4 regions of the Robertmurraya mesotrionivorans genome follow, and region 1 is predicted to be linked to each of the others. Evidence: riboswitches for the same ligand, from Rfam matches in the RefSeq annotation. Region 1 holds a riboswitch; each other region holds the start of a gene.

Region 1 (3,899 bases):
AGCTTCCGACATTAACCATCGGTTCGATCGTAAATACCATTCCCTCTTTTATGCGAGGACCTTTGCCCGGTAGTCCAAAGTGCGGAACATCCGGCTTTTCATGAATGGAGGGGCCAATTCCATGACCAATAAAGTTTCTTACGACCGAGAATCCCTCTCCTTCCACGTAGGTTTGGATCGCATGTCCGATATCTCCGATTCGATTTCCTACGATGGCTGCTTCAATTCCTTTGTATAAGCTAGTTTTTGTTACCTCTACAAGGCGGTTTGTTTCTTCAGAAGCTTCTCCGACGATATACGTCCACGCAGAGTCTGCTAAGGCGCTATTCACATTGACAACCATATCTATGGTGACAATGTCCCCTGTATTTAGAGGTTCTTTTCTTGGAAAGCCGTGGCAAATCTCATCATTAATACTAGCACATGTTGCGTACTCGTAACCTCTATAACCTTTTTGCTGAGCAATTGCACCATGCTGCGCTAAATATTTATCAACAAACTGGTCAATTTCCCAAGTTGTTATTCCTGGTTTGATCATTTTTTTAATTTCTTTATGACAAGCAGCCAGAAGCTCCCCGGCTTTTTTCATGGCCTCAATTTCACGAGGTGATTTTAAAACAATCATTTATCTCACTTCCCCAAATCCCAATAATGTATAGTCTTTATTGTACTCTCTATCGGTCTATATTAGCAAAGCATTCCTATGTCTAATTTTGTTAGATATCCGCAAACAATAGTCAATCAAACGTTTGATTGAATTCCCTTCCCCCCTTTAAAAACAACAAAATCCAAAAAAGAATTTGTCGAACAAAAAAAATAGGTTTCACCCACCCCAATCCCGGGTATAAAAGGGTGACAGACACCCTTCGTGGACAAAATGGGCCATTCTGTCTTTTTGTGGTGTCTATCACCGTTCGTGGACAGATTGGGTGGTTTTGTCCATCTGGGGTGGACAATGGAAATTTTTTAGTTACGCCCACAATTATCACTTTCAATACGAATTGTATTGTGTATAATGCTACATAGAAGCATTAAAAGTTGTTAATCAGCTTTTAATCACTAGAACCGTATTAACCATCCATTTGTGACTAACTAAAGAAATTTTAAGAACGAAATCTACTATTTTCGTTCTGAATATGGAACTAACCAAATTTTTTTGCTATTATGAATTCATACAGAGAGATAGGTGAGTGATCTAGATGATTGGAGATCGTGTTAAAAAACTTCGTCTTGAAAAGAAAATGTCCATGTCTGAGCTAGCTGAACAAGCTGGTGTCGCTAAATCATACTTAAGTTCATTAGAGAGAAATTTACAAACGAATCCATCTATCCAATTTCTCGAGAAAATTTCAGCTGTCCTTCATGTACCAGTTGACCATCTTATACACGAGCACCCCAATAAAGACGAACTAGACTCTGACTGGATGAAGCTTGTGAAAGAGGCTATGAACTCCGGGGTTTCAAAGGATCAGTTTAAAGAATTTCTTGAGTTTAATAAATGGAGAAGTAATCAATCAAATAATAACTAATGCAAAAAGACAAAATCCAGGTGATTTTGTCTTTTTTTCCAAAATAAAAAGCATTCCCATATGGTCCGACCCAAATAGAAATACTCTCATTCTATGTATGAAACAACATGCTAAGTAAGCCAGTTTCTTTTTACCCTCTAATTTCCTTCTCACCTAAAAATCTTCTAATCTCATCTTTCTCTAGGCCTAACTTTTTTGCCTCAATGATCAACATCATCCACTCATAATCTAGCTCTTCTAACGTAACGTCACTCGTTTCCAACATCCCTCAATCTCCCCCTAAAATACGATCGTATTCCAGGCAGTCCAGCCGTCTTAGCAAAAAACTTCTAACTACCTTAGACCTGCGACTTTGCGTCCCCTCTTTTCAGAAGGTTTGCCTTTTTCTGTATTCTCGTACCCCATGTGATTCACTTATCAATCATTTTACTACTCGATTTTAGTAAATTGTGTAAAAATTTGTCACATACTTTTAAAATTTCCCAACTTTTTACTTACACTATTCGACACAGACCTCCATAAAGAACAATTTAGCACCAAAGGTCACATACATTTTTTAACATTTGTAAGATCAAGCACAAAAATCATAAGCCTTCATGTCACCCACTGTCGAAATCATTTTTAAAATTTTCTGACTTCTACCAATTAAGTCTTTATTCCTAGTTTTTGATTCTCATATGCTTTTAATTTTCTTTGGATAGGAATGATATTTACATGTACCCTTTCAAGTGTAACTGCATCAAAAAAAGGTAACTTTGTTAGATTATGACCACATATAGGACAGATCCATTCCCCTGCTTCCGAACTGCTGTATGAAGGGCGATAACATTTGTCACAGTTCTTTCGGTACATTCCCGCCACCTACTATTCTAATAGTTTTCGTTTCTTATTCTATTAAATTCCGTTCTATATAAAGAATAATTTACTTTTATTTTAGACGGTAGTGCTTTTAAACTAAACACCCTAAACGGACCATTTTTTCGTTATAATGAACAGTTTCCTTCAGTTTTCATCTCCTTTCTCCTTATTTCTCACTTTTATAATTTTTTTAAGAACAAATTGTTCGTTGTAGTGTACATATTCGGAGTTTGTAAATCTAGTACTATTTTTATGCAAAAAAAAAGGAATCAGTCCTTATGAGACTGACTCCACAAAAATATTTTTTAAGATAGAGTGTTAAGTTGAACAGCTATTTTTGATCCAACCTCAGCATTATTCTTAACCAAGGCAATATTTGCTTCCAAGCTTCTTCCTTCTGTTAATTCTTTTACCTTTGATAAAAGGAATGGAGTAACATTTTTACCCGCAATCTCATTTTCCTTTGCTTCTTTTAATGCCGATTCAATCACACCGTTGATAAATTCCTCTTCAAGAGCATCTGTTTCTGGGATTGGGTTGGCAATAACCACTCCACCCTTCAATCCTAACTCCCACTTTGTACGAATCATGCTTGCTGCTTCCTTTTCATTTTCCACTTGAACGTTTACTTGGAAGGGACTTGTTCTTGTATAAAAAGCGGGAAGTACATCGGTACCAAAGCCAACGACTGGCACCCCATGCGTTTCTAAATACTCTAGTGTTAAACCAATATCAAGAATAGATTTCGCCCCTGCACACACAACAGCAACATTGGTTTGAGCGAGTTCTTGAAGATCAGCTGAAACATCCATCGTTACTTCTGCTTCACGGTGAACTCCACCAATACCACCTGTTACAAACACTTCAATTCCAGCAAGCTCTGCACAGATCATCGTTGCCGCTACCGTTGTTGCTCCATTTTTCTTCGTCGCAACTAGGTACGGTAGATCTCTACGGCTCGCCTTTTCAATGTCCTTTCGTGTAGCAAGCATTTCTAACTCTTCATCTGATAAGCCTATTTTTATTTTGCCATCTAAAATAGCAATCGTGGCTGGTACCGCACCATTTTTACGAATAATGTCCTCTACTTCCTTAGCCGTTTGTACATTTTGTGGGTACGGCATTCCGTGAGAGATGATGGTTGACTCTAATGCCACTACTGGTACATTATTTTTTTTCGCTTCTAAAACTTCTTGTGAGTATTCTAAATATTTTTCCATGTTTGTTTTCTCCCTTAGTGGAAATTATGTTGAAAAGCTTCTTGTAGCTGTTGATTATTTAATGACGGGTTAACCGTTTCCTCCGTTGCTAAAGTAAGCATTGAACATGCCATACCAATTTTGCAGGCATCTTCCGTTTTTAAGTCACGTAAATAGGCATAGACAATTCCTGCAACCAGTGCATCTCCTGCACCCGTTACATCAACAACATCAACCTTTGGCGGTAACAATACACCTGCTTCATTCGCCTTTGTAAAGTAAATAAGTCCTTTGTCTCCGCGAGAAATGACCA
Region 2 (3,899 bases), on a different contig from region 1:
TGTTTGGTATTTGAGTAATATGTTTAAAACCGATGACCATAATTTTGCCATTTCGATTATTGCAACAAGTATCGTGGCTGTTACCTTTTCTCCTATTAAAGAAAAGGTTCAGCAAATGCTAATTTATAAAATGTATGGGGAGCAGGGTAACCCATACTTTGTTCTTGCCTTGCTCGGGAAAAAAATTCAAGAGCTTCAAACACCAGAGCAAGTGTTAGACCAAGTCGTACAAACGCTAAAGGAAATCTTGCGACTGCCATATGCTTCGATTCAATTGCTCCAGAACAACGAGGAAATTATTCTTGCTCAATACGGAGAGAGGCAACCAGAGGTTCGGCGATTACCCATTATGTATCGTGGGGTCATGATTGGGTGTTTACTAGTTGCTCCTAGGTCCCCTGGAGAAGCGTTTACGAAAGCAGATGAAAAGCTTTGGGAAGTGTTGATTCAGCAGCTTGGTCCACTGTTACAAGATTTAAAAGCTACAGAGGATGTAAAAGCACTGAACCGTGTGCTGCAGACATCACGAGAGAGATTAGTATTAGCTAGAGAGGAAGAAAGGCATTTTTTACGAAGAAATTTACACGATGACCTAGCTCCGAGACTTGCTGCACTGGCGTATACTGCAGCCGCTGCAGAGGATCTCGTTGAAAAAGATCCACAAACCGTGAAAACATTATTAGCAGAACACCAAAGAATGATTCTTGGAACAGTAGATGATATTCGAAGACTGGTTTATGACTTAAGGCCAGCAGCGATTGACGAGCTAGGTTTAGTGGCTGCTGTTAAACAGCGGATTGAGGAGGTATCCTCGATTGGAAAAACAAATAAGGCTTCACCTTCCTTCTCGTATGAGCTTCCTGAAAAGTTAGAGGGTATTCCTCCCGCAGTGGAAGTGGCTGTTTTCAGGATTATTTCCGAAGGGGTCGTGAATGTGGTAAGGCATGCACAGGCAAACCATGCGAGTGTATCACTTATGGAGTTGGAGGATCGGTTGGTTATAGAGATATGTGATGATGGAATAGGGTTTATTGAAAAGAAAGAAGCAAGAACGATAGGGGGGCTTGGTGTTCCATCTATGAAAGAACGGGCAGCAGAGCTAGGCGGAGAACTAACCATAGAACGGATGATAGAGGGTGGAACAAGAATCTTAGCTTGGATCCCTCTCATAAAAGAGAAAGAGGGGGAAAGGTATGAAAACGATACGAGTGCTATTAGCAGATGATCACCCGTTCTTTCTGTACGGAGTATCTACGTACTTAAAAACGGTACCTGAAATAGAAATTGTTGGCGAGGCTAACTCGGGTGAGGATGTAGTCAACCAAGCCAAGCAGCTGAATCCGGATGTTATTTTAATGGATATTCGAATGCCAGGGATGAACGGAATTGAGGCGACAAAGAAAATTAAGCAATCCAATCCCGAGACCAATATATTAATTTTTACGATGTTTAAGGATGATCAATCGGTTTTTACCGCGATGAGGATGGGGGCAAAAGGGTATATTTTAAAGGATGCAGGGAAGGAAGAAATTATCCGAGCGATAAAAACAATTGCAGCTGGTGAAGCGATTTTTAGTGCCGAGATTGCTGCTAAAATGGTTCACTATTTTTCCTCTACAAGACCGGCTGCGAGTGAACAGCTCTTTCCTGAACTAACCAGTCGGGAGCGTGAAGTACTCTATTTAATTGCCGATGGAGCAACCAATAAAGAAATTGCCGAGCACCTCAACATCTCGAACAAAACCGTATCTAACTATGTAACCAATATCCTGAACAAACTCCAGGTGTCGAGCCGAGAAGAAGCGATTCAGATTGTTAATATTTCGAATATGGAATAGTAGTAAGGGCGGTCTTTTATAGATGGCCTTTTTCGTTCTCGTAGGTAAATGGAACTAAATTTGTTTAATGTATGTTAAATGTTTACGATATTATATTTTGAAATTGATTTTTTAGAAAGTGTTTTTTGAAACACTTGTAAGGCTAGGTTTAATGATGGATGGAGCAATTTTTAAATATAATATTTCTAGTTATAAATTTACAAAAATCCTCTTTTAATTTCATTTTTTTTAATATAGAATAACTAGTACATAAGTAATGTTTATCACATTACGTTAACAAATAGGGCGCGACGAAATATGACTTGTACATGGGCACCTGAGTCATATCGAGCGATTGGTGCAACCGACCTATACAACTACATTCTTACCGAATGAGCTGTATAGGTTTTTTTATTTTCAGATTTTAAAAGTCCGAGAACGACTTTTGAAATATACAAACTAAAAAACTATTAAGGGGGACCTTTCTTCATGTTAAAATCATTAAAGAAGAAAATGAAAGACCAAGCTGGTCTAACACTAATTGAACTGTTAGTTGTAATTGTTATTTTGGGGATTATTGCTGCTGTGGCGATACCGATGGTGATGAGTAATAAGGATGATGCGGCTAAGAGTACTAATGCACAAAATCTAACAATATTACAAGATGCTGTTAATAGATATACAACCCTTAATGATGGACCTCCAGCTAGTTTAGATACTTTGTTATTAGCTGAGAGTGGCAATTCTAATATTGGGGGACCTTTTTTAGATTCAAAGCCATCGATTAAAACATTTACAGATTGTTCAGGTAATTTTGAGTTAAATGGTAGTAAAAAGGTAGTTATTACTGCTACGACCTCAGGCGATAAAACTGCCGCTTGTACTCAATAAATATTATAAATGGCTGCTGCGTCTCCATAGATAGCGGCAGCTTTATTTTTTTTATTATCTCAAACAGTTATTAAAGAAAAGGAGATTACAAGATGCTCATAGTTGATGTCCTAGTAATAATTATATCCTTACTGTTCGGTAGCTTCTTTAACGTAGTAGCAATCCGTCTCTTAAAAAGAGAATCTATCTCCTACCCACCATCCCACTGTACCTACTGTAACCACAGGCTGGGTTTCTTTGACTTATTTCCTCTATTTAGTTACCTACTCCTAAAGGGCCGTTGTCGTTATTGTAAAGAAAAAATATCTCCTCTATATCCATTAGGAGAAGGTATGACTGCCATTATTTTTTTCCTTGTGTACAAGAAAATCAATCTTACACCAGAGTTAATACCTGCAATCCTTTTATCAACTTTATTAATTCTGTCTGTACTAACCGACATTCGCGAAAAGTTAATTTTAGACGTAATTACATTACCTAGTATAGTGGTGTTAATAATTACAAGATTCTTCATTGGTGAGGAGCCACTCCTAACTTATTTAATCGGTGGAGCTGTAGGCTTTGGTTTACTGTTATTATTGGCGGTTGTCAGCAAAGGCGGAATGGGTGGCGGTGACATTAAGCTATATGCAGCCATTGGAATGGTACTTGGCCCAGCACTTACTGTAATGAGCTTGGTTTTAGCTTCGTTTGTAGGAGCAGTTGTGGGACTACTATTAATCTCTTTGAAAATAGTTAAAAGAAAAGAACCGATTGCCTTTGGGCCATCGATTATGATTGGAACATTAGTGGCTTATCTGTACGGGGAAGAAATTTGGACTTGGTACAGCTCATTACTCCTATAAGGGGCAGATAAAAATGAACAACGAAAAGGGAGTAACTTTAATTGAATTATTGATCTCTGTCGTTATTGCTGGAATGGTAATTGTGCCTTTGCTCCTAATTATGACAGGTTCCTTTACTAGGACGGTAGAGCAAGGTGAAGATACGCAATTGAATTATTATGGTCAACAGATCATGGAGACTATCCGTGAAAAAGGGTACAAAAGTGGAGTTTCTCCTACACAATATTATTGCAAAGACGATCAAGGATGTGTCTCCACTACCATTGCAAACCATGATGCAAAAGTTACATTAACAGAGAAAACGGTTAGGTATAGTGCGATTGATTTTACTGAAATAACGGCAAAA
Region 3 (3,899 bases), on a different contig from region 1:
GAGAGGAATTTATTGTCTTTTTAAACCAATTAGATCATCATAACGCTTCACAAATCGCCGAGGAACTAATTGAGCTTCATCGTATAGTTCCTTTTATGTTAGAAAACGGTCATTCCATATATTTAACGCTTAGTATCGGGTTATGTAGCAATGATTTTCAAGAGTATAAGAATGTGAATGAAATGATTTTGCATGCTGATCATTCGCTGTATTATGTAAAGAATAACGGTAGAGATCAAGTGGCTATTTATGGGTAGTAACTATATGTATGCAAGAGGGTACAATCCCCTCTTGCCATTTTTTATTTTGCAAATCTATGGTTTCCAATCGTAATCGTTGTTTCACGAGAGAACACCCAGTTACTTGCCGCTGTTTGTGGATTATAAAAATATAATGAACCTTGTCCCTGTCCTTGGAACGCTAACGCCTCGTCAACTGCACGCTTTGATTCTTCATCTGACGCTTGGTTAATGGTTCCATTTTGAACCGGTGTAAACGCATAATAACCTTGGTCGATTTGATAAATAACTTCACTTACTGTGTTAGGAAAATCTGGGTGGTTCACACGATTTAAAATAACTGTCGCAACAGCTACTTTCCCCGCATAAGATTCCCCTTTAGCTTCCGCACTTACGAGTCTCGCTAATAGATCCTTATCAGCTGTTGACAAAGTAGTTGCCGGAATCACTAGCTTTTCACCTGGATATAAAAGTGATGTCGTTTTGTTATTCTGCTTCATTAACTTTAGAACAGAAACACCATACTTAGAACCAATATTCCAGAACGTGTCTCCTTTTTGTACCACATGTGTTTGAGTAGCAGCATCTGCTGCTGTTCCGAATCCAACCAATGTAAATGATAGAGTTGAGATCACTAGTAATTTTTTTAGCATTTTCATAGCTTGTACCTCCAATTGCTGTTTTCTCGAACAACTAGTAGATTACCAGATGTAACATACCGTTTCATGAACCAATTTTTCCCTACAACTAGTTAATTTTTCCAACAGTAATGGTATCAACGTTTCACAAGCTTTGAAAAGGGTCAAATTTCCAGCATATTTTATTCGTTTTTTTCTTGATTAGGGTGGTATTACAAACATATTACTGAATTATGACAAGCTTTTTTGTAAAAAAACCACCTGACCCACTCAATTTTGACCTCTAATTTACCTCCAAAAAATTAAAAAAGTAGAGCCGACTGACTCTACCTAATTAATATCCTTTAGTACCTTCATGATGGCTGCCCAATCTAAGTCTCCCCAGCCTTTTTCGATCGCATAACTGTAGTGAGATTGTGCGAGGGTTGCAATTGGCAACTCCGTTGATACCTCATTTGCTGCATCAATCATTAAATTCACATCCTTTAACCCTAGCTTCAGCTTAAAGCCAGCAGGATCAAACTGTTCATTTATAATCATTTTTCCATAAGTATTATAAACTGGAGATGCAAACAGGGAATTAATAATTTCTAAAAACTGCTTTGGTTCAACTCCGTGCTTCTCCACCATTACGAATATTTCTGATAAGGATTCTAACATGGATACAAGTAAGAAGTTATTTCCCAGCTTAGCCACATTCGATAAATACCCTTGATCACCAACAGTGAAAACATCTTGTCCTAACATTTTCAGGATAGGTATGACTTTCTTTCTTGCCTCTTCTGGACCTGCAACAATAAAGCGTAAAGCAGCGGCTGCAGCTGCCTCAGGGCGACCTAAAACGGTGGAAGAAACAAAATGTTGACGGGCATTTTCATGGTCAGCCGTTAGTGTCTTTGCCAAATGCACGCTGATGGTGCTGATAGACACATGAATGCCACCTGGCAGTAACCCAGCAAGTATTCCTTCATCTCCAAACACGACATTCTCTACAGCTGTATCGTCGGAAAGTATGGTAAAGACGATGTCCGTATGACCGGCTGCTTCAGCTGGAGTATTTGCTATAAAGGCTCCTTTTTTGGCTAATTCTTGGCATTTGCTTTTCGTCCGATTGTATACCACTAATTCATAGCCATTTTTCAAAAGATTTTCTGCCATCGGTAACCCCATACTGCCCAAGCCGATAAATCCAACCTTCAATGTCATCACTCCTTATTTTAAAAATTTATTTCTTTTTGTAATGTGAAAGGTGTATGGTCCAAACTTTTTTTGAAATACAGAAAAGACCTACACCCAAAGGGATATAGGTCTTCCGATTATTCCCTTGGCAACTCAGCCATCATAGTTCCTTTAGAACCTTAGATCTGTAGCTTTGCGTCCCCACCTTTCAATGAGTTTGCCTTTTTCAATTATATTTTTTATTTTAGCAAACCCATTATAGAAGATTTGTCGAAATCAGTCGACAACTATGATAAAAGTCACTGTTTTCTATCCCAAATCCTTCTTTTTCCCTATTAAATATCTCATTATTATTTTTATCTTAAAAACATGTTTATCAAATACATTTTATGGGTATTAGTTTTTGGGGAATTGTAAAAGGGGGAACATCTCATGGAATATACATATCAAGCTTCTTTTGACTTAAAACACTTTATTGAAGAAAATAAAGATAAATTTAAGAACTCACTTCTTCTAGAGGCTGTAAATGTAAAAGGTCGGATTGATGAAATACTAAGAATCGGTAATATCAACTTAGTTTCGAATGCTCAAAAGCTAGTTATCGACATTATCGATGGCAATGAGGATGAACTGAAAGCTTTTGCCAAGCAAGAGGGAATTGTATGGGCTACCCATTCAATTGAATTATCCTTCAAACTTGAATGGGTTCAAGCGACACGACGTACACTTTGGAAGTTTATTCAATCGTTTAACACTCTTTCCAACAAATATGCGTTAGATGACTTCTTTCAGCTCGAGCTACAAATCAATAATCGAGTTGACCAGTTTCTGAACACTTTCTTTATCAGTTATTCAAAATACAAAGATTCTCTTATTGTTGCACAAAGACAACTAGTTGAAAATCTATCAGTACCTATTATTCCAATCACTTCTTCTGTATGTATTTTACCTTTAATTGGGACGGTAGACTCCTTCCGAACTGCAATTCTAGAAGAAAAGGTTCTAACAGAGATTGGAAGACTTCGCATGCAAACGTTAATCATTGATTTATCAGGAATTGGCGATATGGAACCTGATGTTATCGACCATCTTATGAAAATTATCGACGGCACTTCCATGATGGGTTGCCACTCGATTATCACCGGTTTACGTGCCGAAGTTGTGAAAAAAATGATTCATTTAGATGTTTCAGCCTTCTATAAGAAGACAAAAACATTAGGAACATTGCAACAAGCATTAAAGCAATATTTTGTTCAGTAAAAAACCAGGGAAGTTTATTCCCTGGTTTCTAAATCGCAAATCGATGGTTACCAATCGTTTCTGTCACTTGTCTTGATAAAATCCATGTATCCGTTGCAATTTCCGGATTATAAAAATATATGGCCTCTGTATCATTCTCCTTGTCAACCAAAGCTTCTTCTACAGCTTCCATTGATTTCTCATCCGCCGGCTTGTTAATCTCACCATTTTGAACAGGGGAAAATGCATACGTACCAGATACCTGCTCGTATACAACTTCTTTGACAGTATCAGGGAATTCCTCATGCTCTACACGGTTAATAATAACCTCTGCAACTGCCACTTTCCCTTCGTACGGCTCACCTTTTGCCTCCGCGGATACAAGTCGAGCCATCAATTCCTTTTCCTGATCTGTAACATCAATTTCCTTTTCATATAATGTTGGAAATTTATCATGATTTTCTTTCATTAATTCAAGAGCAGAATTGTCAGTTTTACTTACTACTTTCCAAGATGTTTCTCCACTTTTCACTGAAAGAGTTTGTTCAGCTGCGCTCGAAGTAGTTTCGAACCCAACCAATGTGAACGATAGAGTAGAGAGAAC
Region 4 (3,899 bases), on a different contig from region 1:
GCATTCCACTTAAGGGTAATGTCATTTCCATTGCTAATGGTATAGCTAGGATTTTCAGGAGTTGCTAATTTTAGACCACTTAAGGTGAACTTAATAGAAGTTCCAACTCTTGATTCTCCAAAACGAGTAGAATACGAATTGATCTCATATTGATACTCACCTGGTGCCATATTCGAGTAGGCCATACTAGTTCCAGTAATGGTATTCTTTAATGTTTTATTTCCATCAACTACTTGATAGATCTTATAGCTATTTGCATAATCTACCGCATCCCACTTTAATGCGAACGAAGATGGTCCAGTGATCGTATAACTTCCATTGGCAGGCGCCTTCATTTCTGGATGCACCAATGCTAGCTCTACCACCGCTCCAACTGGCGATTCACCAAATCTACTACTATACGCATAGATTTCGTATCTATATTCACCCTCGGGAAGATTAGAAATAGTTGTTGATAAGGAAGAACCGGTTGTTTTTAAAACCTTTTTCCCATCTACTACCTGATACACTTTATAACTATTGGCAAACTCAACTGAATCCCATTGTAATTTTAAATCATTACCATTAGAAATCTCATATCCTGCATTCCCTGGTGTTGCTACTACTACCTGATCCAGTACGAAGGACACTACATCACTTCCCTCTGATTCTCCAAATCGAGTGCTATTTGTATATACTTCATACTTGTAATTGCCTGCTGGCATGTTCGTAAATGTAACAGATGTGCCTGTTACTGTGTTCTTTAATATCTTTTGGTCTCCAACTACTTGATAGACCTTATAATTCGTAGCATTTTCAGCTGTTTTCCAGCTTAAGACGATATCATTGCCATTTAGAATTTTATACGCAAGTTCAGTAGGTGGGTTTACTTTTACTGTCTCGATGGTAAAAGTAACTTGTGTACCCTTTTCAGACTCTCCAAATCGGTCACTAGTTGAATGAACCTCATACACGTATTCGCCACCAGGTAGCATAGTAGCTGAAAAAGAAGTTCCAGTTACTGTTCCCTTTAATACTTTCACACCATCCACAACCTGATACACTTTATACCCTGTTGCATATGGTACTGAGGTCCAACTAACTACTACATCATTTTTGTTTTGGATTTTAGCATTTACATTTTCAGGGGGAGCCATCTCGATAGATTGAACAGAGAAAGTAACCTCGCTACCTTCTACAGAACTTCCAAAACGTGAGCTATTTGAATACACCTGATATACGTAGTCTCCTGCAGGTAAATTCTTAAATGTAACATTGGTACTCGTAACTGTTTCTACTAATTCTAACTGTCCGTTTTTCACTGAATATACACTATAACTATTTGCAAACTCCGCTGCCTGCCACTTCAACGTAACATCCGTCACGTTCGCAATTGTAAAAGAGAGATTCGCTGGAGCTTTCATCACTGGCTTTACTACATTTACATTGACTGGAGTTGATGTAGTAGATTCCCCATATAGTGGATGAAAAGAAGAAACCGCGTAAGAGTAAGCCCCCTCGGCCACATTAGAAAAACTATATGTCAGGGTATTAGTTGAGTTTACGAATGACTTTTCACCATTCTCTAATACTTGATATATGTTGTATTTCTCTGCGTACTGTGAAGCTCCCCAGCTTAATACAACATCATTTCCATTTTGAATCGTTGCTGCAAAGGTTGCTGGCGTTTGCATCTCAGGATATCTAATTTCTGTGCTTACCGGTGCTGATGGACCAGACTCCCCTTGACTAGATAAAGTAGAAACTACGTATCTATAAGAGCCTTCTGGCAAATCTTTTAGATCATACGAAGTGCCCGTTGTTGTTCCAAGCACCGTAAGCTGTCCGTCTTTAATTTCATAAACTTGATATCCACTTGCTCCAAATACAGCACTCCAAGTTAGCTTTCCATCGTCTGGAGTAACTGACTGATAAGCTAGATTACTAGGCGGAAGCATGGTTCCAGTATTTGCAGAAGCTCTTATACTACCGATTGGGACAATCAATTGATAGATAAGCATAAGAACGACTAGTAGAACTGGAATATTAAACATTCTTTTCAACATAAATTTACCCTACCTTTCATGTTAAAAAAGGCAAATAAAAAAGAACCCCATAAGAAAGGTTCATAGAAAAGACAATCTATGACTTCTTGTGGTAACTGGCTGCCATTCGCATTTCTGCGGGTAAGGCCCTCTTAGTTTTGCGTCTCACCGTTTCCCGTGATTTGCCCTTTTCACTTCATTAAGTACAATCATTTTTAAAACTCATCTATTACTATTGTTTCACCTCCAAGCATGTGCGTTATAAATCTATTATCGGCAGTTAACGGGAGTTATTTAGGATTAACTACCTAAATTTAGTTCGATTATACTATTTTATTTTTATAATGAGATAGGTATTTACACATGATTCTTTGATACTTTTCGTCTTTCGGATTCAATTCTTAGGGAGTCTCTTAAGATCCACATACCTACAACAGTATAAAATTTCCCACATAAAAACCCCCATTACTGGGGGCTATACACAACTATTGCTTTTTCATATAATCAAGCACGTCCAAGTCAATTTTCCCACGCTCTAACTCACGCGATTCAAAGTTCTCTGTATGTATATAACGCGTCAGTGCCTTGTGAACGCTTTCCTCATCAACATACAAATCTAAATATCCATGTCGTCTTAAGTACGCGATCAATTCTTCCTTCACATGCCCTTCAATCGAAGCAATCCGCTCTTGCTTTGGAGGAGCAAAGTATAGCTGTTGCAAACCAAACACACGAATCAGCTCTTTAATCGGCTCCGGATGGTCGTCGACACGAAGATCAATGAATCGGTCATTGTATCCACCATAACCGCCCGCTTCCTTCACCACTAATAGGGCAGCTGATTGCTGGCCCCGACTATCTCCACCAGCCTCTTGCCCTGCGTTCATTCCAGCGAGTAAGCGCTCGGCTAATGTTCCACTTGTCTCTTGAAACGTTTTTGCCATCGCTTGTACGGTCTGTTCGTCGACTAAAATATTCCCTTGTGCGGCAAAATGCTCTCCGGTGATTCCACCTGCCCAGTCATAACATTTTTCACCGGTAAAAGTGGCAGCATTTCCGTTTGCATCGATGACTCCAACCTGGCGGAGATCCTTGTCCTCATCCTGTGAGGTAATGATTTCGATCACCTCTTCCGCTGACTTTCCTTCTGAAAACAACTTCAATGCCTCCGGACCATAAGCCGTATTCGCGTAAGACTGTGTCGCAACAACACCTACTCCAGCCTTCGCGAACGGAACCACGGCGCCAACTCCAAGAAACTTCGATTGCACCGCAATTCCCCATTCTTTCTCCTTTGGGTCATAACCTACGATTGAAAACGTCATGTTTTTGCCTCCCCCCCTAAATTCTAATTAGGATAGTTTCACCTGAAGGAAGCCTTTGTTGCGCTAGCAACACCAGCTTACGGAAGGTGAAACTATACATTTTACCCTAGAAATATTCCCCCATAAATCAACGAACCGGCAATCACATACGCGGGGTGGACCTTTAACCTCTCCATCAGCACAAAGCTAATCACACCGATCCCAATCGTTTGCCAAATCCCCACTCCTTCGAATGAGGAGAAAAAGAAATCATACGTCATGACTCCTAATAGAACGGCAATGACCGGTCTAACTAACACCGTAAGTCGCTTAACCTTTGGAGATTCCTTGAATTTCATCAACAACCCGAGAAGAGTGACCATTAAGATTAACGACGGTGCCACAGTAGCAAATACAGCAACAACCGCTCCAAAAATCCCGCCCACTTCATAACCAATATAACCGGCCATCTTTGTCGCGATAGGGCCAGGCAGTGCATTTCCTAACGCGAGCACCTCACTAAATTCACTCACTGATAACCAACCGTACCGATCAACCACCTCATTTTCAA

What was found. Region 1 has a riboswitch for cyclic di-GMP ahead of sinI (DNA-binding anti-repressor SinI). Riboswitches for the same ligand answer to the same signal wherever they lie in the genome.
Region 2: it holds a riboswitch for cyclic di-GMP, as region 1 does, so the genes downstream of both, ACRX5O_RS23345 (type II secretion system protein) here and sinI (DNA-binding anti-repressor SinI) in region 1, are expected to answer to the same signal.
Region 3: it holds a riboswitch for cyclic di-GMP, as region 1 does, so the genes downstream of both, ACRX5O_RS15140 (NAD(P)-dependent oxidoreductase) here and sinI (DNA-binding anti-repressor SinI) in region 1, are expected to answer to the same signal.
Region 4: it holds a riboswitch for cyclic di-GMP, as region 1 does, so the genes downstream of both, ACRX5O_RS12415 (OmpL47-type beta-barrel domain-containing protein) here and sinI (DNA-binding anti-repressor SinI) in region 1, are expected to answer to the same signal.

The regions. Positions count from the first base shown of each region.
Region 1 is NZ_JBPCCH010000023.1:17,934-21,832, forward strand. It holds gene map (type I methionyl aminopeptidase) at 1-625, opposite strand, end outside; gene ACRX5O_RS21710 (helix-turn-helix domain-containing protein) at 1,200-1,529, shown strand; gene sinI (DNA-binding anti-repressor SinI) at 1,660-1,794, opposite strand; cyclic di-GMP riboswitch class I at 1,827-1,920, opposite strand; gene ACRX5O_RS21720 (hypothetical protein) at 2,175-2,381, opposite strand; gene ACRX5O_RS21725 (pseudouridine-5'-phosphate glycosidase) at 2,693-3,607, opposite strand; gene ACRX5O_RS21730 (carbohydrate kinase) at 3,622-3,899, opposite strand, start outside.
Region 2 is NZ_JBPCCH010000029.1:24,129-28,027, reverse strand. It holds gene ACRX5O_RS23355 (histidine kinase) at 1-1,225, shown strand, start outside; gene ACRX5O_RS23350 (response regulator) at 1,194-1,838, shown strand; cyclic di-GMP riboswitch class II at 2,113-2,196, shown strand; gene ACRX5O_RS23345 (type II secretion system protein) at 2,307-2,708, shown strand; gene ACRX5O_RS23340 (prepilin peptidase) at 2,801-3,553, shown strand; gene ACRX5O_RS23335 (type IV pilus modification PilV family protein) at 3,567-3,899, shown strand, end outside.
Region 3 is NZ_JBPCCH010000009.1:52,481-56,379, forward strand. It holds gene ACRX5O_RS15130 (sensor domain-containing diguanylate cyclase) at 1-257, shown strand, start outside; gene ACRX5O_RS15135 (cell wall hydrolase) at 302-898, opposite strand; gene ACRX5O_RS15140 (NAD(P)-dependent oxidoreductase) at 1,208-2,077, opposite strand; cyclic di-GMP riboswitch class I at 2,201-2,288, opposite strand; gene ACRX5O_RS15145 (STAS domain-containing protein) at 2,489-3,316, shown strand; gene ACRX5O_RS15150 (cell wall hydrolase) at 3,345-3,899, opposite strand, start outside.
Region 4 is NZ_JBPCCH010000006.1:166,489-170,387, forward strand. It holds gene ACRX5O_RS12415 (OmpL47-type beta-barrel domain-containing protein) at 1-2,045, opposite strand, end outside; cyclic di-GMP riboswitch class I at 2,133-2,221, opposite strand; gene ACRX5O_RS12420 (DUF1028 domain-containing protein) at 2,510-3,349, opposite strand; gene ACRX5O_RS12425 (chromate transporter) at 3,451-3,899, opposite strand, start outside.